DNA from 4 places in the Streptomyces sp. NPDC006733 genome. Region 2 is predicted to be linked to each of the others. Evidence: riboswitches for the same ligand, from Rfam matches in the RefSeq annotation. Region 2 holds a riboswitch; each other region holds the start of a gene.

The links. A riboswitch is a leader RNA that binds a small molecule or an ion and turns the genes downstream of it on or off. The one in region 2 is predicted to bind cyclic di-AMP.
Positions count from the first base shown of each region.
Region 1: it holds a riboswitch for cyclic di-AMP, as region 2 does, so the genes downstream of both, ABZ721_RS01880 (transglycosylase family protein) here and ABZ721_RS16470 (NlpC/P60 family protein) in region 2, are expected to answer to the same signal.
Region 3: it holds a riboswitch for cyclic di-AMP, as region 2 does, so the genes downstream of both, ABZ721_RS24190 (M23 family metallopeptidase) here and ABZ721_RS16470 (NlpC/P60 family protein) in region 2, are expected to answer to the same signal.
Region 4: it holds a riboswitch for cyclic di-AMP, as region 2 does, so the genes downstream of both, ABZ721_RS00055 (M23 family metallopeptidase) here and ABZ721_RS16470 (NlpC/P60 family protein) in region 2, are expected to answer to the same signal.

Region 1 is NZ_JBEYJD010000001.1:414,785-421,969, forward strand. It holds gene ABZ721_RS01860 (nucleoside triphosphate pyrophosphohydrolase) at 1-978, shown strand, start outside; gene ABZ721_RS01865 (endonuclease V) at 1,028-1,729, shown strand; gene ABZ721_RS01870 (cytochrome P450) at 1,747-3,048, shown strand; gene ABZ721_RS01875 (transglycosylase family protein) at 3,228-4,247, shown strand; cyclic di-AMP (ydaO/yuaA leader) riboswitch at 4,520-4,692, shown strand; gene ABZ721_RS01880 (transglycosylase family protein) at 4,697-5,422, shown strand; gene eno (phosphopyruvate hydratase) at 5,695-6,978, shown strand; gene ABZ721_RS01890 (septum formation initiator family protein) at 7,073-7,185, shown strand, end outside.
Region 2 is NZ_JBEYJD010000016.1:95,055-102,239, reverse strand. It holds gene ABZ721_RS16485 (MoxR family ATPase) at 1-359, opposite strand, end outside; gene ABZ721_RS16480 (hypothetical protein) at 539-1,024, opposite strand; gene ABZ721_RS16475 (DUF4129 domain-containing protein) at 1,021-2,004, opposite strand; gene ABZ721_RS16470 (NlpC/P60 family protein) at 2,009-3,061, opposite strand; cyclic di-AMP (ydaO/yuaA leader) riboswitch at 3,059-3,224, opposite strand; gene ABZ721_RS16465 (C40 family peptidase) at 3,364-4,524, opposite strand; cyclic di-AMP (ydaO/yuaA leader) riboswitch at 4,530-4,704, opposite strand; gene pcrA (DNA helicase PcrA) at 4,930-7,185, shown strand, end outside.
Region 3 is NZ_JBEYJD010000028.1:20,004-27,188, forward strand. It holds gene ABZ721_RS24175 (GNAT family N-acetyltransferase) at 1-1,665, opposite strand, end outside; gene ABZ721_RS24180 (HPr family phosphocarrier protein) at 1,836-2,117, shown strand; gene ABZ721_RS24185 (GntR family transcriptional regulator) at 2,287-2,988, opposite strand; gene ABZ721_RS24190 (M23 family metallopeptidase) at 3,166-4,005, opposite strand; cyclic di-AMP (ydaO/yuaA leader) riboswitch at 4,021-4,179, opposite strand; gene ABZ721_RS24195 (pitrilysin family protein) at 4,380-5,771, opposite strand; gene ABZ721_RS24200 (pitrilysin family protein) at 5,768-7,126, opposite strand.
Region 4 is NZ_JBEYJD010000001.1:8,578-15,762, forward strand. It holds gene ABZ721_RS00040 (hypothetical protein) at 1-1,463, opposite strand, end outside; gene ABZ721_RS00045 (N-acetylmuramoyl-L-alanine amidase) at 2,034-2,699, opposite strand; gene ABZ721_RS00050 (LPXTG cell wall anchor domain-containing protein) at 3,083-4,342, shown strand; cyclic di-AMP (ydaO/yuaA leader) riboswitch at 4,638-4,783, shown strand; gene ABZ721_RS00055 (M23 family metallopeptidase) at 4,973-5,773, shown strand; gene ABZ721_RS00060 (hypothetical protein) at 5,872-6,279, opposite strand; gene ABZ721_RS00065 (HNH endonuclease) at 6,367-7,113, opposite strand.

The DNA.
Region 1 (7,185 bases), on a different contig from region 2:
CCCGCGCCCGGCCGCCTCGTACTGCTCACCATGAGCCACCGGGTGGCGCCCGGCCTGCTGTCGTGGCCCGCGTGGGAACTGCTGCGCGGGGCCGACCAGGTCATCTGCCCGGACCCGCACCACCCCCAGCTGCCGTACCTGCGGGAGGCGGGCGTGCGCCTCGTGCACGCCGCGCCGACGGGGCGGGAGTTGGTGGACGCCACCGCCGGTGAGCGGACCGTCGTCTATCTCCCGACCGCCGACAACGACCCGGCGGTCACCGACGAACTGGCCCGCCTCGGCGGGTCCGGCCGGGTCGCGATGCCGGACCTGGAGCTGCTGCCCGGCTCGTACGACCTGCCGGGCGCGCGGCTGCTCGACCTCGTGCAGATCATGGACCGGATCCGCGTCGAGTGCCCGTGGACCCGCGAGCGGACCCACACGGACCTGGCCAAGTACGGCATCGAGGAGATGTACGAGCTGGTCGAGGCGATCGAGGACGGCGATCGGGAGTCGCTGCGCGAGGAGCTCGGGGACGTCCTGCTGCAGGTCGTCTTCCACTCCCGGATCGCCGAGGACGACGCGGAGGAGCCGTTCTCGATCGACGACGTCGCCGGCACGATCGTCGACAAGCTCATCCACCGGCACCCGCACATCTTCGGCGACGAGATCGCCGAGACGCCCGAGGCGGTCCAGGAGAACTGGGTCCGGCTCAAGGGAGTGGAGAAGCAGCGCGACTCGGTGACCGACGGGGTGCCGGTCGGGCAGCCGGCGCTCGCGCTGGCCGCGCAGCTCGGCGCGCGGGCGCGCCGGGCCGGGCTGCCGGTGCCGGACGCCGCCGCGAGCGCCGTGGGCGTCGTGCCCCCGGCCGACGAGGCGGCGCTGGGCGACCTGCTGCTGGCGCTCGCGACGGCGGCCAACGCCGCCGGGCTCGACGCGGAGTCCGCGCTGCGGGCCGCCGCCCGCCGCTACCGCGACGCCCTGCGCGCGGCGGAGTAGCCCGGACCCGGGATCGGGGCCGTCGTGCCCCGCGACGTAGCGTTCTGCCATGCAGATCGACGTACCGCACGAGTGGCCCGCCGGTGAGGCGCAGGCACGCGAGATCCAGGACCGGTTGCGCGAGCGCGCGGACCACGTCGGCCCGGGGCCGGGCCGGCCGCGCTTCGTCGCGGGGCTGGACGTCGCCTACGCGGGCGACGGGAACGGCACGGGCGACCGGGTGGCCGCCGCCGTCGTCGTCCTGGACGCGCGGACGCTCGCGACGGTGGAGCAGGCCACGGCCGTCGGCGAGACGTCGTTCCCCTACGTTCCCGGGCTCTTCGCGTTCCGCGAGCTGCCCACCCTGGTCGAGGCGCTGCGCAAGCTCGACACCGTCCCCGACCTGCTGCTGTGCGACGGCCACGGGCTGGCGCACCCCCGCCGGTTCGGCCTCGCCTGCCACCTCGGGGTGATCACCGGCATCCCGACGGCCGGAGTCGCCAAGACGCCGTTCACCGGGAGCCACGACCCGGCCGCGCTGGGCCCGGAGCGCGGGGCGTTCGCCCCGCTCGTCGACGGCGGGGAGACCGTGGGGCGCGCACTGCGCACCCGGCGGGGCGTCAAGCCGGTCTACGTGTCGACAGGGCACCGCATCGACCTGGACACCGCCTGCCGGCACGTCCTCGCCCTGGCGCCGGAGTACCGGCTGCCGCAGACGACCCGGCTCGCCGACCGGCTCTGCCGGGACGCGCTGGCGGCGCGGGGCGCCTGACGGGCTAGCGTCAGGGGGTGCCTGACGAGACTGCCGCCACCCCCGCGCCCGCCCCCGCCCCCACCCTCTTCACCTGGGAGTTCGCCGCCGACCCCTACCCGGCGTACGCCTGGCTGCGCGAGCACGCGCCGGTGCACAGGACCACCCTCCCCAGCGGCGTCGACGCCTGGCTGGTGACGCGGTACGCGGACGCGCGGCAGGCGCTGGCGGACGGGCGGCTGAGCAAGAACCGGGGCCACCACAGCGAGGGCGCCAACGCCAAGAACAAGGTGGGCATCCCCGGCGAGCGCGGCGCCGACCTGATGACGCACCTGCTGAACATCGACCCGCCGGACCACACCCGGCTGCGCCGGCTCGTCTCCAAGGCGTTCACCCCGCGCCGGATCGCGGAGTTCGCGCCGCGCGTGCAGGAACTGACCGACCGGCTCATCGACGGCCTCCAGCGGGACGGAACGGGCGCGGTGAAGTCGGAGGCGGACCTCATCCACGAGTTCGCCTTCCCACTCCCCATCTACGCCATCTGCGACCTGCTGGGCGTCCCGCCCGAGGACCAGGACGACTTCCGCGACTGGGCGGGGATGATGATCCGCCACGGCGGCGGCCCGCGCGGCGGCGTCGCCCGGTCGGTGAAGAAGATGCGCGCCTACCTGCTGGAGCTGATCCACCGCAAGCGCGCGGACCTCGGCGACGACCTGATCTCCGGGCTGATCCGGGCCAGCGACCACGGTGAGCACCTGTCGGAGAACGAGGCCGCGGCGATGGCCTTCATCCTGCTCTTCGCCGGGTTCGAGACCACCGTCAACCTCATCGGCAACGGCGTCCACACGCTGCTGCGCCATCCCGAACAGCGCGCCCTGCTCCAGGCGTCGATCGCCCGCGGCGAGACCGGGCTGCTGGAGACCGCCGTGGAGGAACTGCTGCGCTACGACGGGCCGGTGGAGCTGGCGACCTGGCGGTTCGCGACGCAGTCGCTGACGATCGGCGGGCAGCTGATCGGGGAGGGCGAGCCGGTGCTCGTCGTGCTGGCCGCGGCCGACCGAGATCCCGACCGGTTCGACGGGCCCGACACGTTGGACCTGGCGCGCCGCGACAACCAGCACATCGGCTACGGGCACGGCATCCACTACTGCCTGGGCGCCCCGCTGGCCCGCCTGGAGGCGCAGTCCGCGCTGGCGACGCTGCTGACCCGGCTGCCGGACCTGCGGATGGCGGCGGACCCCGATGACCTGCGGTGGCGCGGTGGTCTCATCATGCGCGGACTGCGGACGCTGCCGGTCGCGTTCACCCCGGAAGCCGCACTTCCGCCCGCTAAACCCTGATGGAGCGTCAAAAATGTCCGGTGCGCGAGGTACGGGACGGAATCGACCGTGACCTGAGCGTGATGATCGCTACACCGACTTGTGATGCGATGGTCAACACCGCTACGTTCTGCGGTCATCGCAGGGTTGCCGCAGCTGACGCGGGACCGTAGTCGATCTTTTTTGGAGTGGGTGACCGCATGCTGAAGTCCGGGAACGGCAGACATCGCCGACCGCGCCAGGCCTCGACCGCCGTCGTGGTGGTCGCGGTGACCGGAGCGGGGATCGCCCTGCCGCTGCTCGGTGCGGGTGCCGCGCAGGCGGCCGATGTCAAGGTCTGGGACAAGGTGGCGGCCTGCGAGAGCAACGGCCTGTGGAGCGCCAACCCCGGCAACGGTTTCTACGGCGGACTGGCGATCACCGCGGACACCTGGGAGCAGTACGGCGGCAAGGTCTACGCCGAGCGCCCGGACCTCGCCAGCCGCTCGCAGCAGATAACGGTCGCCGAGACGCTGCTCGCCGAACTCGGCCCGGAGGCCTGGCCCGGCTGCGCCGAGCCCGCCGGGCTCGTCTCCGGCGGAGCGCCGCCGGCGGTCGACCCGGGCTCGATCCTGCCGTCGGTCCCCGTGACGACGCCGACGACGCCCGCCACGAAGCCGACGGCGCCGACGGCTCCCGGGGTGCCCACGACCCCCGCCACGCCCACCACGCCCCCGGTGACCACGACGCCGCCGGTGGGCACGGCGCCGACGACCCCGTCGACGCCCACCGGCACCCCGGTGACGGACGACCCGGCGACCGGTCCGGCGACCGATCCTTCGGGCGGCTCGACCGCCGCCACGCCGACCACCACCCCCAAGGCTCCCGCCGTCATCTCGGACCTCGCGGACACCACCCCGGGCCGGAGCCAGGGCCGGCACGCCAAGCCCGGCTCGCCGGACACCGCCGACGGGACGGCCACCGACCGTGCCTCGCGCGACGCGGACCGCCTCGCGGGCTCCACCGGCACAGGGGACGCGAACGGCGCCCAGAACACCGGCCAGGGCGACGTGGCGGGCGACGGCGACTACGTCGTGCTGCCCGGCGACAACCTGTGCGACATCGCCGCCGACCACCATCTGCAGGGTGGATGGAAGGCGCTGTATGGGGCCAATGACCGGATTGTTGGGGACAATCCGGACCTTATTCTCCCGGGCCAGCACCTCGACTTGAGCTACTGAGACCCTCGGCGGACCGCTGGAGACGATCCCGGCACCCCCGGATCCTGTGACAAGGGTCTCCGTGGCGGCTGTGACGGCCCGGTTGCACTGCGTCGCATTTCTCCCTTCCGACCTGCGAATCTGTGCGCCCGCTCAGTCGGATGGGGGACATGTCGCCCACCCCGGGGATGTTTGTCCTCGCCGGGATCGTGTGCTTAACGTCGTACTGCTCGCCACAGCGGGCCCCGCCGGTCAGGATCGCCGAGTCCTGCCGCCGACCGACGGGAACAGTCGACGCGAAAGCGCCGTAGGCAGGAGCGGGGGACCCAAGGTCTTCCGCCGGCCCGGACCCGAACTCGTGGGGGACGGACCGGCTTGGGGTGGAGCAGCGCGGTGTGAACCGCGCAGCCGGGCAACTCACGCCCGAACCCGACAGCTGACCTCGTAGGCGTCGGTGAGGATGAAACACCATGGCTAAGCACCGCCGCGCGTCCAAGTTCACCCGCATCGCCGCGCTCGCCGGCGTCACCACCGCCGCGATCGCCGTTCCCCTGATGGGTGCCACGGGCGCCTCCGCCGCCTCGGTCGCCACCTGGGACGCTGTCGCCCAGTGCGAGTCCGGCGGCAACTGGTCCATCAACACCGGCAACGGCTACTACGGCGGCCTGCAGTTCTCGCAGTCCAGCTGGGAAGCCGCGGGCGGTACCGCGTACGCCTCCCGCGCCGACCTCGCCACCAAGGGCCAGCAGATCGCCGTGGCCGAGAAGCTTCTCGCCATGCAGGGTCCCGGTGCCTGGGCCTGCGCCGGCGCCGGCAACCTGACCGCCGGTGGCGAGTCCGCCCAGGTCGACACCTCGGGTTCCTCGTCCTCCTCGAAGAGCTCCACCTCGGACTCCTCGTCGCGTGACTCCTCGGACACCGCCAGCCGCGGCACCGAGAAGCGCACCCCGGTGAAGAAGAGCAAGCCGGCCGCCAAGCCGGTCGAGACCAAGAAGGCCGAGAAGGTCGAGACCAAGAAGGCCGCCCCGGTCCAGAAGGGTGACGGCGAGTACAAGGTCGTCGCCGGTGACAGCCTCTCCGAGATCGCCCAGGCGCAGCACGTGGCCGGTGGCTGGGAGAAGCTGTTCGAGCTGAACAAGTCCATCGTCAGCGACGCCGACCTGATCTACCCGGGCCAGCAGCTGCACCTCGGCTGAGCACCTCCGCTCGGCTGATCCCCGAAAACTCCCCGGCCAGGCACGCACTCCCCCCGAGCGTGCCGGGCCGGGGTTTCGGCTTTAGCCACGCGGACGGCGGGCGAACGCCGTGTGGACGTAAGACGACGTTGGTCACCTGTTGTCAGCCTTTGGGCCCCTTTTCGTCTCGCGGGTCGGCCGATCGACGGGTCCACCCTCCCCGGGCGGTTAGGCTCGTGTCGCAAAGCGCAGAGAGACACGCATCAGCTGTACACAGCCTGAAGGAGACACTCGTGCCGTCCATCGACGTCGTCGTAGCCCGGGAAATCCTCGACTCACGAGGCAACCCCACCGTCGAGGTCGAGGTCGGCCTCGACGACGGCAGCACCGGCCGCGCGGCCGTGCCGTCCGGTGCCTCGACCGGAGCCTTCGAGGCCCTGGAGCTTCGCGACGGTGACAAGAGCCGCTACATGGGCAAGGGCGTCGAGAAGGCCGTTCTCGCCGTCATCGAGCAGATCGGCCCGGAGCTGGTCGGCTACGACGCCACCGAGCAGCGGCTGATCGACCAGGCGATGTTCGACCTGGACGCCACCCCGGACAAGTCCTCGCTCGGCGCCAACGCCATCCTCGGCGTCTCGCTCGCCGTCGCGCACGCCGCCTCCGAGGCCTCGGACCTGCCGCTCTTCCGCTACCTCGGCGGCCCGAACGCGCACGTGCTGCCGGTCCCGATGATGAACATCCTGAACGGCGGGTCGCACGCCGACTCGAACGTGGACATCCAGGAGTTCATGATCGCGCCGATCGGTGCCGAGTCCTTCTCCGAGGCCCTGCGCTGGGGCGCCGAGGTCTACCACACGCTCAAGGGCGTGCTGAAGGAGCGCGGGCTCTCCACCGGCCTGGGCGACGAGGGCGGCTTCGCGCCGAACCTCGACTCCAACCGCGAGGCCCTCGACCTCATCGTCGAGGCCATCAAGAAGGCCGGCTACCAGCCCGGCCAGGACATCGCGCTCGCGCTCGACGTCGCCGCCTCCGAGTTCCACAACGAGGACGGCACGTACGACTTCGAGGGCAAGAAGATCTCCGCCGGCGAGCTGTCGGACTACTACGCCGAGCTGGTCGCCGCGTACCCGCTGGTCTCCATCGAGGACCCGCTGAACGAGGAGGACTGGGAGGGCTGGAAGGCCCTCACCGCCAAGCTCGGCGACAAGGTCCAGATCGTCGGCGACGACCTCTTCGTCACCAACCCGGAGCGCCTGCAGCGCGGCATCGACGAGGGCTCGGCCAACGCGCTGCTCGTCAAGGTCAACCAGATCGGCTCGCTCACCGAGACCCTGGACGCGGTCGAGCTGGCGCAGCGCAACGGCTTCAAGTGCATGATGTCGCACCGCTCCGGTGAGACCGAGGACGTCACCATCGCCGACCTCGCCGTCGCCACCAACTGCGGCCAGATCAAGACCGGCGCCCCGGCCCGCTCCGAGCGCGTCGCCAAGTACAACCAGCTCCTGCGCATCGAGGAGATCCTGGACGACGCGGCGGTCTACGCCGGCCGCTCCGCGTTCCCCCGCTTCAAGGGCTGATCGGCGGTACCACCCGCACGTCTGACCTACGTCCCCGTCCCCGGTCCCGTACCGTGGCCGGGGACGTAGGTACGTGTGGACGAGGGGAGACGGCGTGGGGGCGGACCGGTTTGCCACCGCGGCGCGGCTGAAGGCGATCGGCCAGGAGGCTCAGGCCCGCGTCTACCGCGCGGCGACCAGGCGACCCGCCCCGCGGCGCAGCAAGCT
Region 2 (7,185 bases):
GCCGCCTGGGTCTTGGGGGGCGTCCGGTTGATCTCGTCGGCCAGCAGCAGGTGCGTGAAGAGCGGGCCCGGCCGGAAGACCATCTCGCCGCTGCGCTGGTCGTAGAAGGGCGCGCCCGACACGTCGGAGGGCAGCAGGTCGGGGGTGAACTGGATGCGGCGGAAGTCGAGTCCGAGGGTGGTGGCGAAAGAGCGGGCGAGCAGCGTCTTGCCGAGCCCCGGCAGGTCCTCGATGAGGACATGGCCGCCGGCGAGCACCCCCAGCATGACCAGTTCGAGGGATTCGGGCTTGCCGACCACGGCGCGCTCGATCTCGGCGAGCACCTGGCGGGCGCGCTCACCGGCCTCGCGCGGTGTCAGGGCCGGGTGCGCGGGAGTGACGGGGCGGGCACCGGCGGGATGGGTGTCGGCGGGTCGGTCGACGGTGGCCTGAGCTTCCGTGGGTCGGTCGATGGGCTGGGCCGGCTGAATGGTCGTCACGGTGCTCCTGGGAGGACGTTCGGCGGTTCAGTGGTTCCGATGGGGCACGGCGGTCCTGGTCACAGCTCGTCGAGGCGGTCGAGGACGGCCCGCAGGACCTGCGGCGGGATGGTGCCGTGCGGGGCGGGCTCACGGGGGTCGATCCAGGGCCACAGCTCGGGGCCGACCACGGCGGCGGCCCGCTCGGGCTGGGCGAGCAGCGAGATCCCGTGCCGTTCGGCGAGCCGGGCCGCGTACAGCCGCTGGACGCCGGGCTGCAGGGTCTGGGTCCAGCCGTTCTCGGCGGACGTCCCCAGGGCGACCGCCCGGCCCCAGTCGCCCAGCCGGGGCGTTCTCCTGCCCAGCAGCCGGACCGGTCTGCGGTAGCCCTGGTCCTGGGAGTCGAAGCCGGCCGTGTAGCGGGCGGTGAGCAGGGCGACGGCGGTGAGGACCAGCAAGCCGGTGCCGGCCGCGGCGAGCCCGCCGGCCAGCGCGAGGGCGGCCTCGGTGCCGGCCGCGAACGTGCCGAGCACGAGCAGGGTGTGGCGCGTGGAGCCCGGGGTCACCGGTCACCTGCCGGGGCCGTGGCGACGGTGGCGTCCTGCGGGCTCTCCGCGTCCCGTGCCGCGGCGGCCAGTTGGGCCGCGATCGTGTCGAGGGCGGCGCCGGCCCGTCGCAGGTGGCCGTCGTCCATCGGGTGGCTGGAGTACCGCGCCTCGCGGAAGAGCTGCGTCAGCTCCCCGGCAGCGGTCCCGGTCAGGGTGCCGCCGGCGACCGCGCGGTGCAGCAGGTCCGTGGGGCTGTCCGAGTCGAGCCGGGCGATCCCGGACCGGCCGAGGGTGGTCTCCATCGCCGCGTAGCAGGCGATCACGGCGGCGCGCGCGTCCTCGCCGTGCAGGGCCCGGCGGCCGGAGTCGACGGCGCCGGCGAGCGCGTTCCCGGCGGCGTCGGGGCTGCCGGGGATCAGCTGGAGGCCGGCTCCGGACCGGCCGGCCAGGTACCAGCGCAGCCAGCGGACGAGCGCGACGACGATCACGGCTGCGGCCAGCGCCGCTCCGACGAGGAGCAGCAGGTGGAACAGGTCGAAGGACGATCCGTCCGAGGGCTGTCCGGTGGCGTCCGACGGCGGTGCCGGCTGCTCGCTGACGGGCGGCCCGCTCGGCGTCGCGGTGGGGATCGGCTCGTTCCGCGGCTCGGCACCCGCCGGTTCGCTGCGGTGGCTGAGGAGCACGGCGACGGGCACCAGGACGAGGGCGGCGGTCAGCAGCGGCAGCGCCGCGTCCTTGAGGCGTTCGGCGGCCGGGTCGGGGCTGTCGATGTGCTGGACGGCCCGGCGGTAGCGCGCGGCGAGCAGCGCGCCGCCCACCACGCACGCGAGGGCCAGCAGCGCGAGGTAGCCGCCGTGGTACGAGAGCGGGCCCGAGCCGTCCGAGCCGTCGAACACCGATCGGCCGCCCCCTGCCCGCAGCGCACCGGCCGCGAGGACCAGACCGCCCACAGCGGCGGTGGCGAGCAGGAGGACCGGCCGACCGGTGATCCGGGCCAAGGGGTCAGGCGAGGCGCACTGCGCCGGCGAACGGCATCCAGCTCATCTTGCCGACCTCGACGACGCCGCCCGGGTGCGGGGCGTGCACGATCTCGCCGTTGCCCAGGTAGATGGCCACGTGGCTGATGCCGGAGTAGAAGAACACCAGGTCGCCGGGGCGCAGCGCGGACTGCGAGACGCGCTGGCCGTCGTTGATCTGGGTGTACGTGGTGCGGCTGATGCTGATGCCGGCCGAGCGGTACGCGGCCTGCGTGAGGCCCGAGCAGTCGTACGAGTTCGGGCCGGTGGCGCCGGAGACGTACGGCTTGCCGCGCTGGGCGAGGGCGAAGCTGATCGCCTGGGCGGCGCGGCCGCTGGCGGGGCCGTTGTACGTGTAGGACGCGCTGTTGCCGCTGCCGGACTGCTGGGTGTCGAGCTGCTTGACCTTCTTCTGCTCCTCGGCGGTGAGGCTGCTGAGCAGCTTCTGCGCGTCGGCGAGCTTGGCGGCGGCGTTCTTCTTCTCGGCCGCCAGCTTGGTCTGCGCGGCGGCGAGGTCGGCGACGCTGGCGGCGGCCTTGGTGCGCTCGGTCGTCGCGGCGGTCTGCTGGGTGCGGAACTCCTTGATGGCCTCTTCCTGCGTGGCCGACACACGGTCCACGAGGTGGGACTGCTCGAGGAACTTCTCCGGGTTGTCGGAGAGCAGCAGGGCGGTGGTCTGGTCGACGCCGCCTTCGCGGTACTGGGCGGCGGCGAACTGGCCCAGGGTCTCGCGGGCCTCGTTCAGCTTCTGCGTCTTCTTCGCGACCTCGGCCAGCAGCAGGTCGGCCTTCGCGCGCTGCTGGTCGGTCTTCTCCTTCGCCGCGTTCGCGTGCTCCGTGGCGACTTCGGCCTTCTCGCGAAGGTCGTCGATCTGCGCTTTGACCTCCGTGATGGAGGGCTTCGCGGGCGCGGCGCTCGCGGACTCGCTCAGCAGGGTCACGGTGGCCAGCGCCACCGTGGTCAGGCCCACCATGGCGCGGGGGCCGGTGGAGGCGAGTATTCGCGGGCGCGGTTTGCGGTGCGACGCCAAGGCAGACATTCCTTCCGTGGTCCGCTTACCGGGTTAGCTGACGGGTTCGGGCTGTGGAAGGCTGCCCTACGGTGCTGGCGTCCGTTGTGCGGACGTTCGCCCCGATTCACCCCAAGTCTTGCGTGTGGGTCCCCGGTTCCGGCCTCGCGGCCGCATTCAGCGGAGGCAGTTCGCCGTCGGCACTGCGCCGGCTTGGGAACGATCTGCCTAGCGGGTCACCGTAGCCAACTGGGGCCGTTGTTGGGAAGTTTCCTTCGGAAGGTGAGCGAAATCGCATCGTTACCTTACCTATTGTGACCGTCTTGTCCGGATCAAGACGGACGCGAGGCCCCATAGATGGGCATCTGGGTAATGGGTGCGATCTTGACAACCGTGCCGGTGTGCGGCGCGTGAATCATGTTGCCGTCGCCTATGTAGAGGCCGACGTGGCTGATGTCGTCGTAGAAGAAGATCAGGTCCCCGGGGCGCAGCTCCGACGTGGAGACGCGGTCGCCCGACTTCACCTGGTCCCAGGTGGTGCGCGGCAGGTCGATGCCGGCCGCCTTCCAGGCCGCCTGGGTGAGCCCCGAGCAGTCGAACGAGTTCGGGCCCGTGGCGCCCCACACGTACGGCTTGCCGATCTGCTGCTGGGCGAAGGCGATGGCCTTCTCCGCCTGGGACGAGCTGGTGCCCGTGCCGGACGATCCGCCGGTGCCGGTCCCCGTGTCGCCCCCGGGGTCCTTCGCCGCCTCCTTGGAGGCGGCCTCCCGCGCGGCCTTCTCCTTGGCGGCGATCTCGGCGGCGCGCCTGCGGTCGTCCTCCGCCTTCTTGGCCGCCGCCGCGGCCAGCCGGGCCTTCTCCTGGGCGGTCAGGGTGTTGAGGAGCCGCTGGGCCTCCGCCAGCTTCGCCTTGACGGTCTGCTTCTCCGTCTCCAGCTTCGTCCGTGACGTGTTCAGCGCTTCGAGGCCCTTCACCGCCTCACCGCGCTTCTGCGTCGTGGTGGCCTGCTCGACGCGGAACGTCTCGACGGCGTCCTTCTGGTTGCCCGTCATCCGCTTCATCTGATGCGTCTGGTCGAAGAACTCCTGCGGAGTGTCGGAGAGCAGGAAGGTGCTCGTCGAGTCGACGCCGCCGCTGCGGTACTGGGCGGCCGCGTACTGGCCCAGCACCCGCCGCGCGTCGTTCAGCGCCGCCGTCCGCTGCGCGACCTGGTTCAGCAGCGTCTCGACCTTGGAGCTCTGCAGGTCGGCCTGCTCCTTCGCGCCGTTGTAGCGCTCGGTGGCGACCTCCGCGTCATGGTTGAGCGCGTCGACCTTCGCCTGCACCTCCTCGATGGAGGGCGGCTGCGGCTGCGCGGGTGCCGCGCTCGCCGTCTCGCCGAGCAGGGTGACGGTGGCCAGGGCCGCCGCCGTCAGGCCGACGGCCGCACGGGGGCCGGCCGTGGTGAGCAGCCCTGCGCGGATGCCGGGGCGGGGTTTGCGGTGCGACGCCAAGGCAGAAGCCCTTCCGTGAACCGCTTACCGGGTTAGCTGTCGGGTTCGGGCTGTCGGAAGGTCGCCCTACGGTCCGTGCGGGACTTCCCTCGCGGGAGGCCCCGTGCGGGCCGATTCACCCCAGTGGTGCTGATGGGTCCCCGGCTGCGGCCTCGCGGCCGCACTCAGCGGAGACGGTCCGTGACGGCGTGTTGCCGAAGGGGAGGACGGACCGTCTGGTCCGGCACGGTAGCCAACACTCGTGTCCTGTGGGAAGACCGGTGTCCGATAGGCCCGAAACCATTTCGTGATGTGAGCACAGTGGGCGGGTACGACAGCGGAGAGTGAGCGCTCGCGGAGCGCTCCTGGCGGACTCCCGCAAGCTGAGTACGAGGTGTCAGTGGGGGCGCCTAGACTCGGGAGGCGATGAGCAGCCTCTTTGACGACAGCTTCCTGGCCGACCTCCAGGCCCCCGACCACGCGTCGGAATCCGTCCCGCCGCCCCCGGAGCACGGCTCCGCGCACGGGCCGGACGATGCGGCGGACGACCTCTTCGGGGGGCGCTTCAACGGACCCCCGCAAGGCGGCCGGGACGCGTACTACCGGGATGGGGCCGCCCGCCCGGCGGTCGACCCCGCCCAGCTCCTGGAGGGGCTGAACGAGCAGCAGCGCGCCGCCGTCGTGCACGCGGGCGGGCCGCTGCTCATCGTCGCGGGCGCCGGCTCGGGCAAGACGCGGGTGCTGACGCACCGCATCGCCCACCTGCTGGGCACCCGCGGGGCGCACCCGGGGGAGATCCTCGCGATCACCTTCACGAACAAGGCCGCGGGCGAGATGAAGGAGCGCGTCGGCGACCTCGTCGGCGCGCGCGCCAACGCGATGTGGGTGATGACCTTCCACAGCGCGTGCGTGCGGATCCTGCGCCGCGAGAGCAAGAAGCTCGGCTTCACCTCCAGCTTCTCGATCTACGACGCGGCCGACTCCAAGCGGCTCATGGCGCTCGTCTGCCGGGACCTGGACCTCGACCCGAAGCAGTTCCCGCCGAAGTCGTTCAGCGCGAAGGTCTCCAACCTCAAGAACGAGCTGATCGACGAGGAGGACTACGCCCGGCAGGCGGAGAACCCCTTCGAGAAGCACGTCGCCGAGGCGTACGCGCTCTACCAGGCGCGGCTGCGCGAGGCCAACGCCCTGGACTTCGACGACATCATCATGACCACGGTGCACCTGCTCCAGGCGTTCCCGGACGTCGCCGAGCACTACCGGCGCCGCTTCCGCCACGTCCTCGTGGACGAGTACCAGGACACCAACCACGCTCAGTACACCCTGGTGCGCGAGCTGGTCGGCACCGGCGACGACACCGCCGAGCTGTGCGTGGTGGGTGACGCGGACCAGAGCATCTACGCCTTCCGCGGCGCCACCATCCGCAACATCCTCCAGTTCGAGGAGGACTACCCGCAGGCGACGACGATCCTGCTGGAGCAGAACTACCGCTCCACCCAGACGATCCTCACGGCCGCCAACGCCGTCATCGAGCGCAACGCGGGCCGCCGAGCGAAGAACCTGTGGACGGACGCCGGCGACGGCCCCGTCATCACCGGCTACGTGGCCGACCACGAGCACGACGAGGCGCAGTACATCGCCGAGGAGATCGACCGGCTGACGGACGCGGGCGACTCCCGCCCCGGCGACGTCGCCGTCTTCTACCGGACCAACGCCCAGTCGCGTGTCTTCGAAGAGGTCTTCATCCGCGTCGGGCTGCCCTACAAGGTCGTCGGCGGGGTGCGGTTCTACGAGCGCAAGGAGGTCCGCGACATCCTCGCGTACCTGCGCGTCCTGTCGAACCCCGAGGACACCGTCCCGCTCCGCCGGATCCTGAACGTGCCCAAGCGCGGCATCGGCGACCGGGCCGAGGCGATGATCGACGCCCTGTCGCTGCGCGAGAAGATCTCCTTCTCGCAGGCGCTGCGCCGGGTCGACGAGGCCTACGGCATGGCCGCCCGCTCCTCCAACGCGGTCAAGAAGTTCAACGTGCTGCTGGAGGAGCTGCGCACCATCGTCGAGTCGGGCGCCGGTCCCGCGACCGTGCTCGAAGCGGTGATGGAGCGGACGGGCTACCTGGCGGAGCTCCAGGCGTCCACGGACCCGCAGGACGAGACGCGCATCGAGAACCTCCAGGAACTCGCCGCCGTCGCCCTGGAGTTCGAGCAGGAGCGGGCGGCGGCGGAGGACGCGGAGCCCGGCACCCTCTCGGAGTTCCTGGAGCGCGTCGCGCTGGTCGCCGACTCGGACCAGATCCCGGACGACGAGGAGGGGGGCGGCGTCATAACGCTGATGACGCTGCACACCGCCAAGGGCCTGGAGTTCCCGGTGGTCTTCCTGACCGGCATGGAGGACGGGGTCTTCCCGCACATGCGGGCCCTGGGGCAGGCCAAGGAGCTGGAGGAGGAGCGCCGGCTGGCGTACGTCGGCATCACGCGGGCGCGCGAGCGGCTGTACGTGACGCGGTCGACGATGCGCAGCGCATGGGGCCAGCCCTCGTACAACCCGGCCTCGCGCTTCCTGGAGGAGATCCCGCCCACGCTGATCGACTGGAAGCGGACCGGCCCGCCGGCCGGGCCGGGGGCGGCGATGTCCGCCGCGGCCTCGTCGCTGTCGTCCTCGCGGTCGAAGGCCGGCCCCAAG
Region 3 (7,185 bases), on a different contig from region 2:
CGCCAGCGCCGCGGCCAGCGCGGTGCGGAAGTCGTCGGGAGCGGCCGACGTGGTGAGGTCGATCGGCGCGACCGGCCGCAGGCCCGCGGTCAGGGCCGCGTCGTAGGCGAGCAGCCCGAGGGAGTCGGAGTTGCCGAGGATCGCCAGCCGGGTGCCGCCCGGGATGGGCTGCAACGAGAGCAGCAGGCCCACGTCGAGGAGTTCGGTGACGGTGTCGACGCGGATCACCCCGGCCTGCCGGAACAGCGCGGAGACCGTGCTGTCCGGGATCCGGGTCGGGGACACGGCGTGTCCCGCCGGGGTGGTGCCGGAGTGCAGGGCGCCCTTGACGACCACGACCGGCTTGCTCGCGGCGGTCCGCCGGGCGAGCCGGGTGAACTTGCGCGGGTTGCCGAAGGATTCGAGGTACATCAGGACGGCGTCGGTGTCCGGGTCGTTGTGCCAGTACTGCAGCAGGTCGTTGCCGGAGACGTCGGCCCGGTTGCCCGCCGAGACGAACGAGGAGAGGCCGGCGCCGCGCCGGTGCAGCCCGGACAGCAGCGCGATGCCGATCGCGCCGGACTGGGTGAACAGCCCGAGCCGTCCGGTGGCCGGCACCTCGGGCGAGAGCGAGGCGTTGAGGCGCACGGCCTCGGCGGTGTTGATGATGCCGAAGGCGTTGGGGCCGATGACCCGCATGCCGTACGAGCGGGCCTGGCGCACCAGTTCGCGCTGCCGCTCCCGGCCCTCGGGGCCGGCCTCGGCGTAGCCGGCGGTGACCACGACCAGCCCCTGCACGCCGTTCTCCCCGCAGGCCGCGACGGCGGCGGGCACGTTCGCGGCGGGCACCGCGACGATCGCCAGGTCGACGGGTTCGGGGATGCCGGCGAGGGTGCGGTGGGCGCGGACGCCGTCGAGGGTGCTCTCGCCCTCGGGGAACGAGCTGTTGACCGCGTGCACCCGGCCGGTGAAGCCGCCCGCGACCAGGTTGCGCAGCAGGGTGCGGCCGACGCCGCCGGGCCGCCGGCTCGCGCCGATCACGGCCACCGAGCGCGGGGTGAGCAGCCGCTGCACCGAGCGCGCCTCGGCCCGGTGCTCGCGGGCCCGCATGACCTGGACCGACGCCTCGGTGGGCTCCAGGTCGAGTTCGAGGTGGACGACGCCGTCGGTGAAGCTGCGCTGCTGGGTGTAGCCCGCGTCGGTGAAGACCTTGACCATCTTGCGGTTGGCGGGCAGCACTTCGGCGATGAAGCGCAGGATGCCGCGCTCACGGGCGACCGCCCCGATGTGCTCCAGGAGCGCCGAGGCCACCCCGCGGCCCTGGTGGGCGTCCTGGACGAGGAAGGCCACCTCGGCGCGGTACGCGTCGCCGCTGGCCGGGCGGCCGTCGGCGTCGATGCGGTCGTAGCGGACGGTGGCGATGAACTCGTCGCCGACGGTGGCGGCCAGGCCCACGCGGTCGTCGTAGTCGTGGTGGGTGAAGCGGTGCACGTCCCGGTCGGAGAGCCGGGGGTAGGGCGCGAAGAAGCGGTAGTACTTCGACTCGTCGGAGACCTGCTCGTAGAAGTCCACGAGCCGCTGGGCGTCGTCGGGGCCGATGGGCCGGATGTGGGCGATGCCGCCGTCGCGCAGGACGACGTCCGCTTCCCAGTGCACCGGATAGGGGCGGGAGGCCGGAGTCGTCATGGGGTCAGGGTAGCGACCTCGTGCGCCCGGCCGGCTCGATGCTGTCCGGGCGCGTCCGTCTGGCGTCGGCTCCCCGCAGCGGGCAGGCTGAGCTGCGTCGAGGTGTCTGAGCAGTCTTCTCCCCGTGCGAAACTGGTCTAGACAACAGGAACGACCTGAAGGGCTACACCATGGTTGAGCGCCGTGTCACCGTCGGCTGGGCCGAGGGCCTGCACGCCCGCCCCGCTTCACTCTTCGTCCGCGCGGTGACCGCCGCCGGCGTCCCGGTGACGATCGCGAAGGCGGACGGCAACGCCGTCAACGCCGCCTCGATGCTGGCCGTGCTCGGCCTGGGCGCGCAGGGCGGCGAGCCGGTCGTGCTCGCGTCGGAGGCCGAGGGCGCCGACGCCGCACTCGACCGGCTGGCCAAGCTGGTCTCCGAGGGTCTCGAGGAGCTCCCCGAGGCCGTCTGAACCCCTGGGCGCATGCCCGTGCGGGAATGGGCGGGGCCGCGTTGTCCGACGGGATAACGCGGCCCCGCCTTTTCCATTCCGCGCGCCGTTTCCGGGCGCGTTGAAGAGTACGTTTCCGGCTCCGTTTCCGAGCGCCGATAATTCTGCCCACTTGTATACGGCGCCATTGTTAATTCCTCCGGCGCGCCGCGTATACAGGATGTTTCGGAGTTCTCACCGCGACCGCGCGCTCCACATGTCCGGCGGAGATCCTGCGGGCCCGCTCCGCGTCGCCGCGGGCCACCGCGTCGACGATGGCGCCGTGCTCCTCCCAGGACTCGACGGCCCGGCCGGGCTCGCCCTCGCCGTACACCCAGGCGATCTTGTGCCGCAGCTGGGTGAGCAGGGCGGCCAGGGTGGCGCTGCCCGAGGCCTGGGCGAGCGTCTCGTGGAACCAGCCGTTCAGCGACGGCAGGTCCGACAGCTGGCCCTGCTGGGACCGCTCCTGGCCCAGCCGCACCAGCCCGCGCAACACCTTGAGGTGGGCGTCCGTGCGCCGCTGGGCGGCCCGCGCGGCCCCCAGCGGCTCCAGCAGCCCGCGGATCTCCAGCAGGTCGGCCGCCTCCTGCTCCGTCGGCTCCGCGACGGAGGCGCCCGCGTGCCGCCGGGTCCTGACGAACCCCTCGGACTCCAGCGTGCGCAGCGCCTCGCGCACCGGGACCCGGGAGACGCCGTAGCGCCTCGCCAGCAGCTCCTCGGTGAGCCGGCTGCCCGGCGGGTAGAAACCGCCGACGATGTCGTCACGGATCGCGGTGCACACGACCTGTGCGGAGATACGGCGCCCCGCGCCGTCCGTCCCGTTCACACCCGATTCCGCATCGCCGGTCTCCATTCATTTCCCCGTATTCTTCGGCGACTCTATTCCAGCACATCCGCGATTCCGACCGCAGTCCAGAATTCATGGATTATTTTTGGACAGCACGGCGGCACCGCGCCACGGCAGCACGAAGGCCCCGGCGGGGAGCCGGGGCCTTCGAGGGGGGACGGGAGTGCTGGGATCCGGGAGGGATCAGATGGCGACGCCGTGCGAGCGCAGGTACGCCTCGGGGTCGATGTCCGAGCCGTACTCGGCCGTGGTGCGGGCCTCGAAGTGCACGTGCGGTCCCGTGACGTTGCCGGTCGCGCCGGACAGGCCGATCTGCTCGCCGGTGGTGACGGTCTGGCCGACCGACACGCTGAGCGAGGACAGGTGGGCGCAGAGCGTGTAGATGCCGTCGCTGTGGCGGATCACGACGTTGTTGCCGTAGGCCGAGTCGAAGCCCGCGGTGACGACGGTGCCGGCGCCGACGGCGTGCACCGGGGTGCCGGTGGACGCGGTGAAGTCGACACCGGTGTGGTAGCCGGAGGACCACATGGAGCCGGCGACCTTGTACTCGGTGCCGATGCCGCTGTCGACGGGCAGCACGAAGGAGTTGAGCTTCCTGCGCTCCTCGTCACGGGCGGCGCGGGCCTGGGCCACGCGCTCGGCCTCGCGGTCCGCCTTGGCCTTCGCCTCGGCGGCGGCCTTCTTCGCGGCGGCGTCGGCCAGCCGCTTCGCCTCGTCCGCCTTGCGCTTGGCCTCGGCGGCCTTGCGCTTGGTCTCGTCGGCCGCCTTGTGCTGGGCGGCGGCCTGGGCGGCGAGGGAGTCGGCGAGGCTGTCCGAGGCGGTGACGGCGCGGGCGAACGCGATGTCCTCGATCGCCTGGGGAGCGACGTCGCCCGGCGTGGAGAGCGCGGTGGCGGCGGTGGCCCCGAAGGTGCCGGCCGCGGTCAGGACCGCGACGCCGGCCAGGGTGGTCCCGGTGCGCAGAGCGGCACGACGGGGACGGCGGTGCTTCCCGCTGGGCGCGGGCAGAACGTTGAACGCCATGGGTGCGGCGAGATCCTTTCCTTCCTTCTCGCCTACCGGGTTAGCTGACGGGTTCGGAGCAGGAAGGTCTCCTACGGGCTGCCCCGCACGGCGGGGTCGGCCCGATTCACCCCAGGGACGTGGGTCCCCGGCTCCCCAGGCTCGCGCCTGACGGGGACTCGGCGATCACTGCCCGGTTGCCGCAGGACGCGGCGGATGGTGACGGGCAGCAGGAGGACGCTAATCGGACCGCCCGGGTTACGCCAAACAGATCAGGTGATTTGTTGCGTTCGCCACAAGGACGGTTTGCGGGCCGATAAAGATCCAAAACGCCCGGAACCCCGGCGTCCCAAGGGGAGCGCCGGGGTTCCGCCGGCTGTCGCGGCCGGAGCCGGTCAGCCGGCCGCGATGACCTTCACCGGGCCGAGGCCCAGCTCCGTGACGGGCCCCTCGATCGCCGAGGCGTCGCCCACCAGGACGACGACCATGCGCTCCGGCGGGAAGGCGCTGACCACCGCGGCGGTCGCCTCCACGGTGCCGGTCCGCGCCAGGCGCGCGTACATCTGCGCCTGGAAGTCGTCCGGCAGGAACTGCTCGACCTGGTCGGCGAGCGTGCCGGCGACGGCCGCGGCCGTCTCGTAGCGCAGCGGGGCGACACCGACGAGGTTCTGCACGGCGACGTCGCGCTCGTCGTCGGTCAGCCCCTCGGCCGCCAGGGTGCGGATGACCTGCCAGGCGTCGGCCAGCGCGGGTCCGGTGACCTCGGTGGCCACCGAGCCGCTGATGGCGAGCAGCGAGGCGCCGGTGCCCTCCGGGGTGGACAGCAGCACCTGGCCGAAGGCCCGCACGCCGTACGTGTAGCCCTTCTCCTCGCGCAGCACCCGGTCCAGGCGGGAGGTCAGGGTGCCGCCCAGGCAGTACGTGCCGAGCACCTGCGCCGGCCAGACCGGGTCGTGCCGGTCGGAGCCGGTGCGGCCGATCAGCAGCTGCGTCTGCACCGCTCCCGGCCGGTCCACGATCACCACGCGCGCGGTGTCGTCGGAGGTGATCTGCGGCAGCGGGCGCGGCTGCGCGGTCGAGCCGGTCCATTCACCGAGCGTCTCGTCCAGCAGCGCGACCAGGTCGATGCCGGTCAGGTCGCCGACGACGACGGCCGTGGTGGTGGCGGGGCGCACGTGCGCCTCGTAGAACGCCCGGACGGCCGCCGCGTCGATCCGCGCCACCGTCTGCTCGGTGCCCTGGCGCGGGCGGGAGCAGCGCAGGTGCGCGGGGAACAGCTCGGCGGACAGCGCCATGGAGGCGCGGCGGGCCGGGTTGGCCAGCTCGTGCGGGATCTCGTCGAGGCGGTTGTTGACCAGCCGCTCGACGTCGCTGTCCGGGAACGCCGGGGCGCGCAGGGCGTCCGCCAGCAGCCCGAGGGCCTTGTCGAGGCGGGAGGCCGGGACCTCCAGGGAGACCCGGACGCCCGGGTGGTCGGCGTGCGCGTCCAGGGTGGCGCCGCAGCGCTCCAGCTCGGCGGCGAACTCCTCCGCGGTGAGCTTGTCGGTGCCCTCGGAGAAGGCGCGGGCCATGATCGTGGCCACGCCGTCCAGGCCCTCGGGCTCCGCGTCCAGCGGCGCCGACAGCAGCACCTCCACCGCGACGACCTTCTGGCCGGGGCGGTGGCTGGTGAGCACGGTCAGCCCGTTGCCGAGCGTGGAGCGGTCGGGGGCCGGGAAGGCCCACGGCTTGGGGGCGCCGGGCTGCGGCTGGGGGTGGAACGTCATGGTCGCGGCGACGTCGGTCACTGGTCCGCGCCTTCCTGCTCGGTCTCTTCGGCCGCCTCGTCGGGCGAGCCGGTGGGCTCGTAGACCAGGACGGCTCGGTTGTCGGGGCGCAGCCGGGCCGCGGCGACGGCCCGCACTTCCTCCGGAGTGATCTCCAGCACCCGCTGGACGGCGGTGAGCGCCAGCTGCGGGTCGCCGTAGAGCACCGCGAAGCGGCACAGCTCGTCGGCCCGGCCGCCCACGGTCGCGAGCCGGTCCAGCCACTCGCGCTCCAGCTGGGCCTGGGCCCGCTCCATCTCCTGCGGGGTGGGGCCCTCGGCGGCGAAGCGGGCCAGCTCCTCGTCGACGGCCGCCTCGATGTCGGTCAGCTCGGCGCCGCTGGACGCCTTGACGTCCAGCCAGCCCAGCGACGGGGCGCCGGCCAGCCGCAGCAGGCCGAAGCCGGCCGCCACGGCGCTGCGGTCGTGCCGCACCAGCCGGTTGTGCAGCCGGGACGACTCGCCGCCGCCGAGCACCGTCAGCGCCAGGTCGGCCGCGTCGGACTCCCGGGTGCCGTCGTGCGGCAGCCGGTACGCGGCCATCAGGGCGCGGGAGGGCACGTCCTCCTCGACGACCTCGCGCAGCTGCCCGCCCATCACGTCGGGCAGCGACCCGTCGCGGGGGGTGGGCTTGCCGTCGTGGCCGGGGATGGTGCCGAAGTACTTCTCGACCCACGCCAGCGTCTGCTCCGGGTCGATGTCGCCGACCACGGCCAGCACCGCGTTGTTCGGCGCGTAGTACGTGCGGAAGAAGGCCCGCGCGTCCTCCAGGGAGGCCGCGTCCAGGTCGGCCATCGAGCCGATCGGGGTGTGGTGGTACGGGTGGCCGTCCGGGTAGGCCAGCGCGGTCAGCCGCTCGAAGGCCGTGCCGTACGGCACGTTGTCGTACCGCTGGCGGCGCTCGTTCTTGACGACGTCGCGCTGGTTCTCCAGGCTCTCCTCGTCCAGCGCGGTGAGCAGGCTGCCCATCCGGTCGGCCTCGAGCCACAGCGCCAGTTCCACCTGGTGGGCCGGCATCGTCTCGAAGTAGTTGGTGCGTTCGAAGCTGGTGGTGCCGTTGAGCGAACCGCCCGCGCCCTGGACCAGCTCGAAGTGACCGTTGCCCTGCACACTGGCCGAGCCCTGGAACATCAAGTGCTCGAACAGGTGGGCCAGTCCGGTCCGGCCTTTCACCTCATGACGGGAACCGACGTCGTACCAGAGGCACACCGAGGCGACCGGGGTGAGGTGGTCCTGGGAGAGCACCACACGCAGGCCGTTCGCCAAACGGTGTTCGGTTGCTGTCAGGCCGTCGGAGTCCTGCGGCGGTGTGCCGTCCGACGTGGCCGTGAGACCCATGGGCAAGCTGTCCTTCCGGTCGTATGCACGTGTCGTGGTCGAGTGCTGACACTCTAGGC
Region 4 (7,185 bases), on a different contig from region 2:
TAGAAGACGTTCATCGGGAAGCGCGGCACCGTCAGCGCCGGCCCGACCTTGCGCTGCAGCGGGTCGCGGGAGTTGTCGCTGCCCAGCACCGTCACGCCGGTCGCGGTCAGCGACGGGGCGAGGTTGGGGTTGTCGACGGGCTGCTGCGGCAGGATCTTCAGGCCGGAGTGCTCCCCGGTGAGCAGCTCCTGCTTGTTGACGGTGAGGCCGTGCTGGGTGGCCCAGGTGGTGTTGTCCCTGATCTGCGCGGTGATGTCCGCCTGGCTGGTCCACACGGTGGCGCCGGCGGTCGTCGTCGAGCACTTCCACGGCACGACGGAGACGTCCTGGACGCAGCCGAGGAACGGGTGGGTGTAGGTGTGGTTGACCCAGCGGTACGCGCTCTTGTCGGCGATGAGCTGCGTCGCGAGCGGGTCGGTGCCGCCGTGCTCCGCCTTGTAGTCCTCACTGCCGCCGCCGTTGTACATCAGGTCCGGCGTGAAGCCGTTCGCCGCCGACCACTGCTTGAGGTAGACGGCGTCCGCGGGCGTCATCCGGATGGGGTCCGGGTCCGACTGGTCGGTGCCGACGGCGCAGTCCACGTCGCCGGGGGTGCAGTTGAGCGTCGGGTTCCAGCGGTCGTCGCCGAGGAACACGTCGTCCATGTGGAGGGCGAAGTAGTTCCGGTCGGCGCCGAGGTGGACGCCCTGGGTCATCCACTCGACCATGCCGCGGGCGAGCAGCCGGAACTGCTGCTGGTACTGGTTGTAGACGAACGTCACGACCAGCTCGCGGCGGCCGTCGTGGCTGTACTGCCCGACGAGCGAGCCGCGGGCGGTGCTGCCCGGGATCGGGGCGTCCACGTAGCTGGTGAACGTCGACCCGGCGGCCTGGGTCGCGAGCGGGGTGGCGAGGAAGGCGTAACTCTCGCCGACGGTCGGTGAGTTGTCCTCGAAGGGCACGTTGCCCTTGAGATAGCCGAACGGTCCGGCGGTGGCCGTCACCGCGGCGGTGACCCCGTCCAGCGAACCGATGTAGCCGGGGTCCTGCGCGTAGTTGAGCCCCACCTCGGGCCGGGCGTAGGTGTACGCGTCGACCTGCGGGATGCCGAAGGCCGTCTCGTACGCGGCGAGCGCCGCCATCTCGGCGGAGCCGGCGCCGAACGGGTTGTCGTTCGGCAGGACGACGGCCTGGAACTTGGCGCGCGGCCTGCCGCCGACCGTGTCGCTCAGATAGGCCGCGGTGATCTGCGGCCGGCCGGCGCTGTTCAGGTCCACGGTGGTGTACGGCGTGCCCGAGCTGTCGAGTTCGGCGGTGATGGCCTGCGTGGCCGGCCCGCCGTCGTCGACGACGAGCACCCGCAGATCGATCCGGGGTGTGACGGCCGCGGCGGTGGCCGCGGTACTCACGCCGGCCGCCGGCCAGGTGAGGGTGAGCATCGCCGCGGCGGTACACGCGGTGGCAAGGCGGGTCGTTCGACCCATGGATTCCTCCCCCGGGAGGGCATGCCGGGGCAGCCCTCTGAGGCGCCCCCCGGCCCTCCCTAATTCCAATGAACTGGGTTGCGGTGGGATAGGCGCGACCGTCAGATCTCCCCGTCTTGAGGCCGCCCGTGTCACATCGTGAGGCAGCGGGCAGGGTTTGTGGAGAGGAATCGGGAAGGCGGTGAAAAAGACACAGCTTTTTTCATTTCCGAAAGCTATTCGCGGACCCACGGGGTAGCGCGTGGGACGGAAGAGATCCGGGTGGGGGGTGGGTTTTCGCAGGTTGACGTACGTGTGAGCGACGGTTCATCAGCGGAAACGTTAAAGCGCATTCGCCGGGTCGGGGGACGCGGGATTCCTGGGCGCGAACTGCGGGCAACTGCTCAGGGATCGGCGGTAATTCCCGAATAAGTTACTGTCCAGGATCTGTAGCCGCTGTGTTCCGATTTCGTCACAACGGCACCTGTGTGCCTGAAGTGCTCTCGGAGTGTGCTTACCGCGAGCGCTTCCGAAGTGCTCCGGAAGGGCTCCCGAGGTGTTCCCGAGGTGCTCGCCGAAGTGCGCTCGCCGTCAGACCCCGTTGACGAGCCGGATGTAGCGCACCCAGTCCCAGTTGGGCCCGGGGTCGGTGTGGTCCGTGCCGGGGACCTGCACATGGCCGATGATGTGGTCGCGGTCCTTGGGTATGCCGTACTTGTCGCAGATGGCGGCCGTCAGTGCGGCGGAGGAGTGGTACATCGCGGTCGTGAAGTACGCCGGCTGGTCCACCCACCCCTCGTGCTCGATGCCGATGCTGCGCGTGTTGTAGCCCCAGTTGCCGGCGTGCCAGGCGATGTCCCGCTCGCGGACGCACTGCCCGATCGCCCCGTTCGACGACTTGACGACGTAGTGCGCGCTCGCCGCGTGCGCCGGGTCCTGGAAGAGCCGGATGGTGTCGGCGTAGTCCTCCTGCGTGACGTGGATGACCACGAGGTTGACCGGATAGCTCGTGGGGCGGTTCGACGCCGTGTAATTGCTGGTGCTCGCGGGCGACCAGACGGCCGACGGATAGTCCACCGCCCCGGCCGCGGCCCTGGTCCCGGCGTCGGCGTGCACCGAGTTGGCGAGCCCGGCCGCCGCCACGGCGCCCAGCGCGAGGCCGCCGCGGAGCAGGGCGCGCCGGGAGGCGGCGGGGGAGGAGGTGCCGGGGTTGCCGGGGTTGCCGGAGGTGCCGGGATTGCCGGGCGTGCGGTCCATGGAGGCTCCCTGGGACGTCATGGTGGGGTGGGTGCATGACCATCGGGTGGGGCTTGCCCATGGTGGGGCCCGCGCGCCAACCCTGCCAAGGGCCAGGCGAATTGGCAGTGGTCCAGACCGGTGAAGAGTGCGCCGCCGGGTGGTCCCGGAGGCGTTCCGGAGGCGTTCTGGAGGCGTTCTGGAAGGTGAACGACGCTGCTGGGGAGGCCGGTTCCCGCTGTTACGCGGAGGTGACGCTTCCCGCATGCTGCGGGGATCGACCGCGTGTGAAGATCCTCCTATCGCAAGCCGCAGGAACCGAACGGGAACGCTGAACGGACCACCGGGCGGGGCGCAAAATCCAGCTCCACACCACCACGTTCCTGTTCCCTGGGGGGATCACCATGTCTGCCACCACCCTGTCGCGCCGTCCACGCCTCGCCGCCGTCACCTCGGTCGCCGTCGTCGCCGCCGTCTGCGGTACGGCGCTGCTGCCGGCCGCCGCGTACGCCGACGCCCTGGCCGCCAAGCCGCTCAGCATCGCGTTCAGCGCCCCGACGCCCGCCGGCCCGCTCGTCCGGGGCGGAGCGACCGAGTCCTACACCGTCAGCGCGACGAACGGCAACGACACGGCCGTCGAGTTCAGCGCGAACGTGCTCGGCATCCCCGTCGGCGGGAGCCCGATCGACAGCTCCCAGGTGAACGTCGCGGTCGTGCCGGTCACGGCGCCCGCCACCGACGTGGCGGTGGGGAGCCAGGGGCCGTCGGTCGTGCTGACCCTGCGCCCGCACGGTGAGAAGTTCAGCCGCTTCTCGATCCCGGCCAAGGCCACCTACACCTGGAAGGTCACCGTCGGGCTCGCCAAGAGCTTCCCCTCCAACGACGGCAACCTCACCCTGACGTTCGACACCGGCGGCTACGAGAGCAACCCCTCGCACAGCATCCCCGCCGTCACCTTCCAGGCGAGCCCCGCGATCCGGATCGGCACGATCACGGACCGGTTCGGCGGTGCCACCCAGGTGTCGGCCGCGAAGCCGGCGATCTTCTCGCTCGACGTCGACAACCAGAACGGCGGCGGCCACTACGACAAGTCCCTGCGCACCGAGGTCACCGCGCTCGGGGGCAGTGCCCAGAAGCTGGACCTGTTCGTGTGGATCTCCGGCCGCTGGGTCGACGTCGCGGCCCCGGACCACGTCAACACGTGGCTGCTCCCCGACATCCCGGCCGGTCTCGCCGGGGACCGGACGTACCACTACAAGCTCAAGCTCGCGGTGCCCACGGGCCAGGAGCCCACGACGGCCAAGGTCCTCAACCTGACCGCCAAGACCGCTCTGAGCAGCGGCAACACCAGCGTCATCGCCTCGGCCGGGCGGAACCTCACCGTCCTGCCGGGGGCCCCGGCCACCACGCCGACCGGTAAGCCGTCCGGCCTTCCGGCGGCGACGACCTCCGCCACGCCGACCCCGTCGGCGTCGTCTACGACGAAGAGTCCGGCGGCGCAGGCCACCACGGACGCGCCGCCCGTCAACACCAAGGGCTCCCTCGCCCGCACCGGTGCGAACGGGAGCAACGGCACGCTCGCCGCGGGCGCGGGTGTCCTGGTCGCGCTGGGCGTGGCGCTGGCCTTCCTCGGCCTGCGCCGCCGCCGGAACCTCCAGGGCTGATCCCCTTCGCGTGAGGTGACGTGAAGTGGGTGAAGTGACGTGTACGGAAGCCCCGGCCGGAACCCTCCGGCCGGGGCTTCGTCACGTTCCGCGACGGAGTCACCTCGCTCCGCATAACAACTGACACACGCTCACATCACCGTCGGATCACTCCGATCATCCTCCTTCGCCCGATTACTTCCATTCCACCCCTTTAATCACCTGCGCCAACTACCCCTTTCGGCTTGGAAAAGGCCCCTGGCTCAATTACCGTTCGATAACGCAGCGCGGTCGTCACTGCCGCCGTAGAGGCGGCACCGTGCGCTTGCCGAATCCCGTCCGCGGGAACCGGGGACCCACTACTTGGGGTGAATCGGACCGCCCTCGTCATGAGGCGGCCCGTAGGAGACCTTCCTGCTCCGAACCCGTCAGCTAACCCGGTAGGCGAGAAGGAAGGAAAGGAGAGCGCCACCCGTGGCGTCGAATCACCCTGCCTACGCCCCATCGCCCGAGGCTCCGGAAGCCGGGGAATGGGACGAATGGAGCCCCTCCGCGGACTCCGCCGCTCCGGACCGGAACAGGCACCGGCTTCCCAAGCAGCGTTCCCTCGCCCGTGGTTCGACCGTACTGAGCGTCGCGGCCGTGGCCGCGATGGGCGCGGGCGGTATGGCGGCGGCCGCCGACAAGTCGCCGGTGCCGATCTCCCTCCCGGACCTGCCCGACCTGCCGGACACCCCGTCGGCCGACCCGGACCCCGCGCCGGCGACGGCGGCGTCCGCCACCCCGGCCGGCGCCACCACGCCCACCTGGTCGGCGGACGCGGGCGAGACGCTGCGCCTGCGCATCCTCGACCACGTGGCCCAGGAGCGGGACGCGGCGGACCGCGCGGCGCGCGACGCCGCCGCCGGCGAAGCGGCGGCGACGGCCGCCAAGGAGGCCGCGGCGCAGAAGGTGCGCGACGCGGCGGCCGCGGCGAAGGCGGAGGCCGCCGCCAAGAAGCAGGCGGCGGAGGCCGCGGCGGCGAAGGCCGAGGCGGAACGCCTCGCCGTGCTCGCGGCCTCGTACACCAAGCCGGTCGCCTCGTACTCGCTCACCGCGAGCTACGGGCAGTCCAGCTCCCTGTGGGCCAACACCCACACCGGCCAGGACTTCGCGGCCCCCACCGGCACGCCGGTCGCCGCGATCCACAGCGGCACCATCACCTCGGCGGCGTGGGCGGGCTCGTACGGCTACCGCGTCATCCTGACGCTCGATGACGGCACCGAGATCTGGTACTGCCACCTCTCCACCATGGTGCGGACCTCGGGCAAGGTCGGCACGGGCGACACCATCGGCCGCGTCGGCGCCACCGGCAACGTCACCGGGCCGCACCTGCACATCGAGGTCCGCCCGGGCGCGGGCGACCCGATCGACCCGACGTCCTGGCTGCGCGGCCACGGCGTCGACATCTGACGGACGACGCCCCACGGACCACCCGCAAAACCCGACGGCCCCGGTGACCCCCCGCACCAGGGCCGTTGGCATGTTCTGTTCCGTGCCGCCCGGGACCGCTACGACAGGTCGACGATGTCCTCGGCGTAGAGCGTCTCCAGCGGCCGCGGGCCGATGTACTGCTGGCAGTTGCACGGCCGGGCCTCGTACGAGACGGGCTTCTTCTCCGCGTCCCACGCGGTCGGCGCCTGCACCACCTCGTGGCACTTGCCCTGCTTGTCGTGCTTGGCCAGATGGTGCGTGCAGCCGCAGATCGCCTCCGGCGGCCGGTTCGCCGCCTGCAGCGCCCGCTGCTTCTCGCCCTCGGCGGAGATCAGTTCGACCTTCCGCTCGTGCCGCGTGCGCATGGCGTGCCGGAACCGGTTCCCCCACCAGCCGCCGCCCGACAGGACGACCCACGCAATGGCCCACACATACCAGCCCACGACCGACCGCCCCCATCCTCCGCTGCCCTGCCCGCACCGCATATGGCGCGCGGTTGCATCGTAGTGGCCCCACCCCCGCCGATCACCGGGGCGTGGCACCCCCTTGACCCCACTCTTACCGCCGCCGGGTCAGGCGGTGCCCGGTCTGCCCTCGCGCTGGACGAGATCCCGCAGAGTCGCGGGTGTGCGCCAGGGCTCCCCTGCGCCGGCGCTGCGGTGACACATGCGGTGGCAGTTCGAGCACAGCAGTGCGAGGTCATCGAGCGACGTCACCGTCTCCCCCGAAGCGTGGAGAGGAACGACGTGGTGCACTTCGACGTATCCGTCGCCCAGCGTTCCGTACGTCCTGGCGAAGTTGAAGGAGCACACCTCGCAGCTCAGGTCCCCGCCCGAATCAAGGACCTTCTGGATCTTCCGCCTGCGCAGCCTCGGATCACGCTCACGCACCCGGTGCAGTCGCGCCAGCAGGCGGCCTTCGGGCGCGTCCGGACTCTCGTCGTCGGCGTCCCCGCCGGGAGCCACGGGCAGCAACGTTCCTTCAACAGCCGCGACGCGCAGCCGTTCGGCGGCAGCATGCATTTCCGCCGGGCGTGCAAGGAACGCTGCGATGACCTCCTTGTCGAGTCTGCCGCCACGCGTGGGCACCCCGGGGTAGGAGGGATGGGCGCTGGCCAGATCGGTTGTCTTCCGGCTCACGCTCCCGGTGGTCCTGAACCGCTCTCCCCTGATCGCGGCGGGGTGAAGGGGAAGGACCTGGAGGAGATCGGAGAGGTCCATGACGCGCAGGTCGTTCTCGCGGAGCTCCTTCCACCCGTTGTCGACGACCAGGTCGCATGCGAGGAGGAGCTCGTCCCACTGCCAGTCAGGGTTCCGCATGAGCCATATCGTATGAGTGTTCGCGTTAGCGCGTCGGCTTCAACTCGCTGCGGTTGCAAGGCAAGGGCAGGA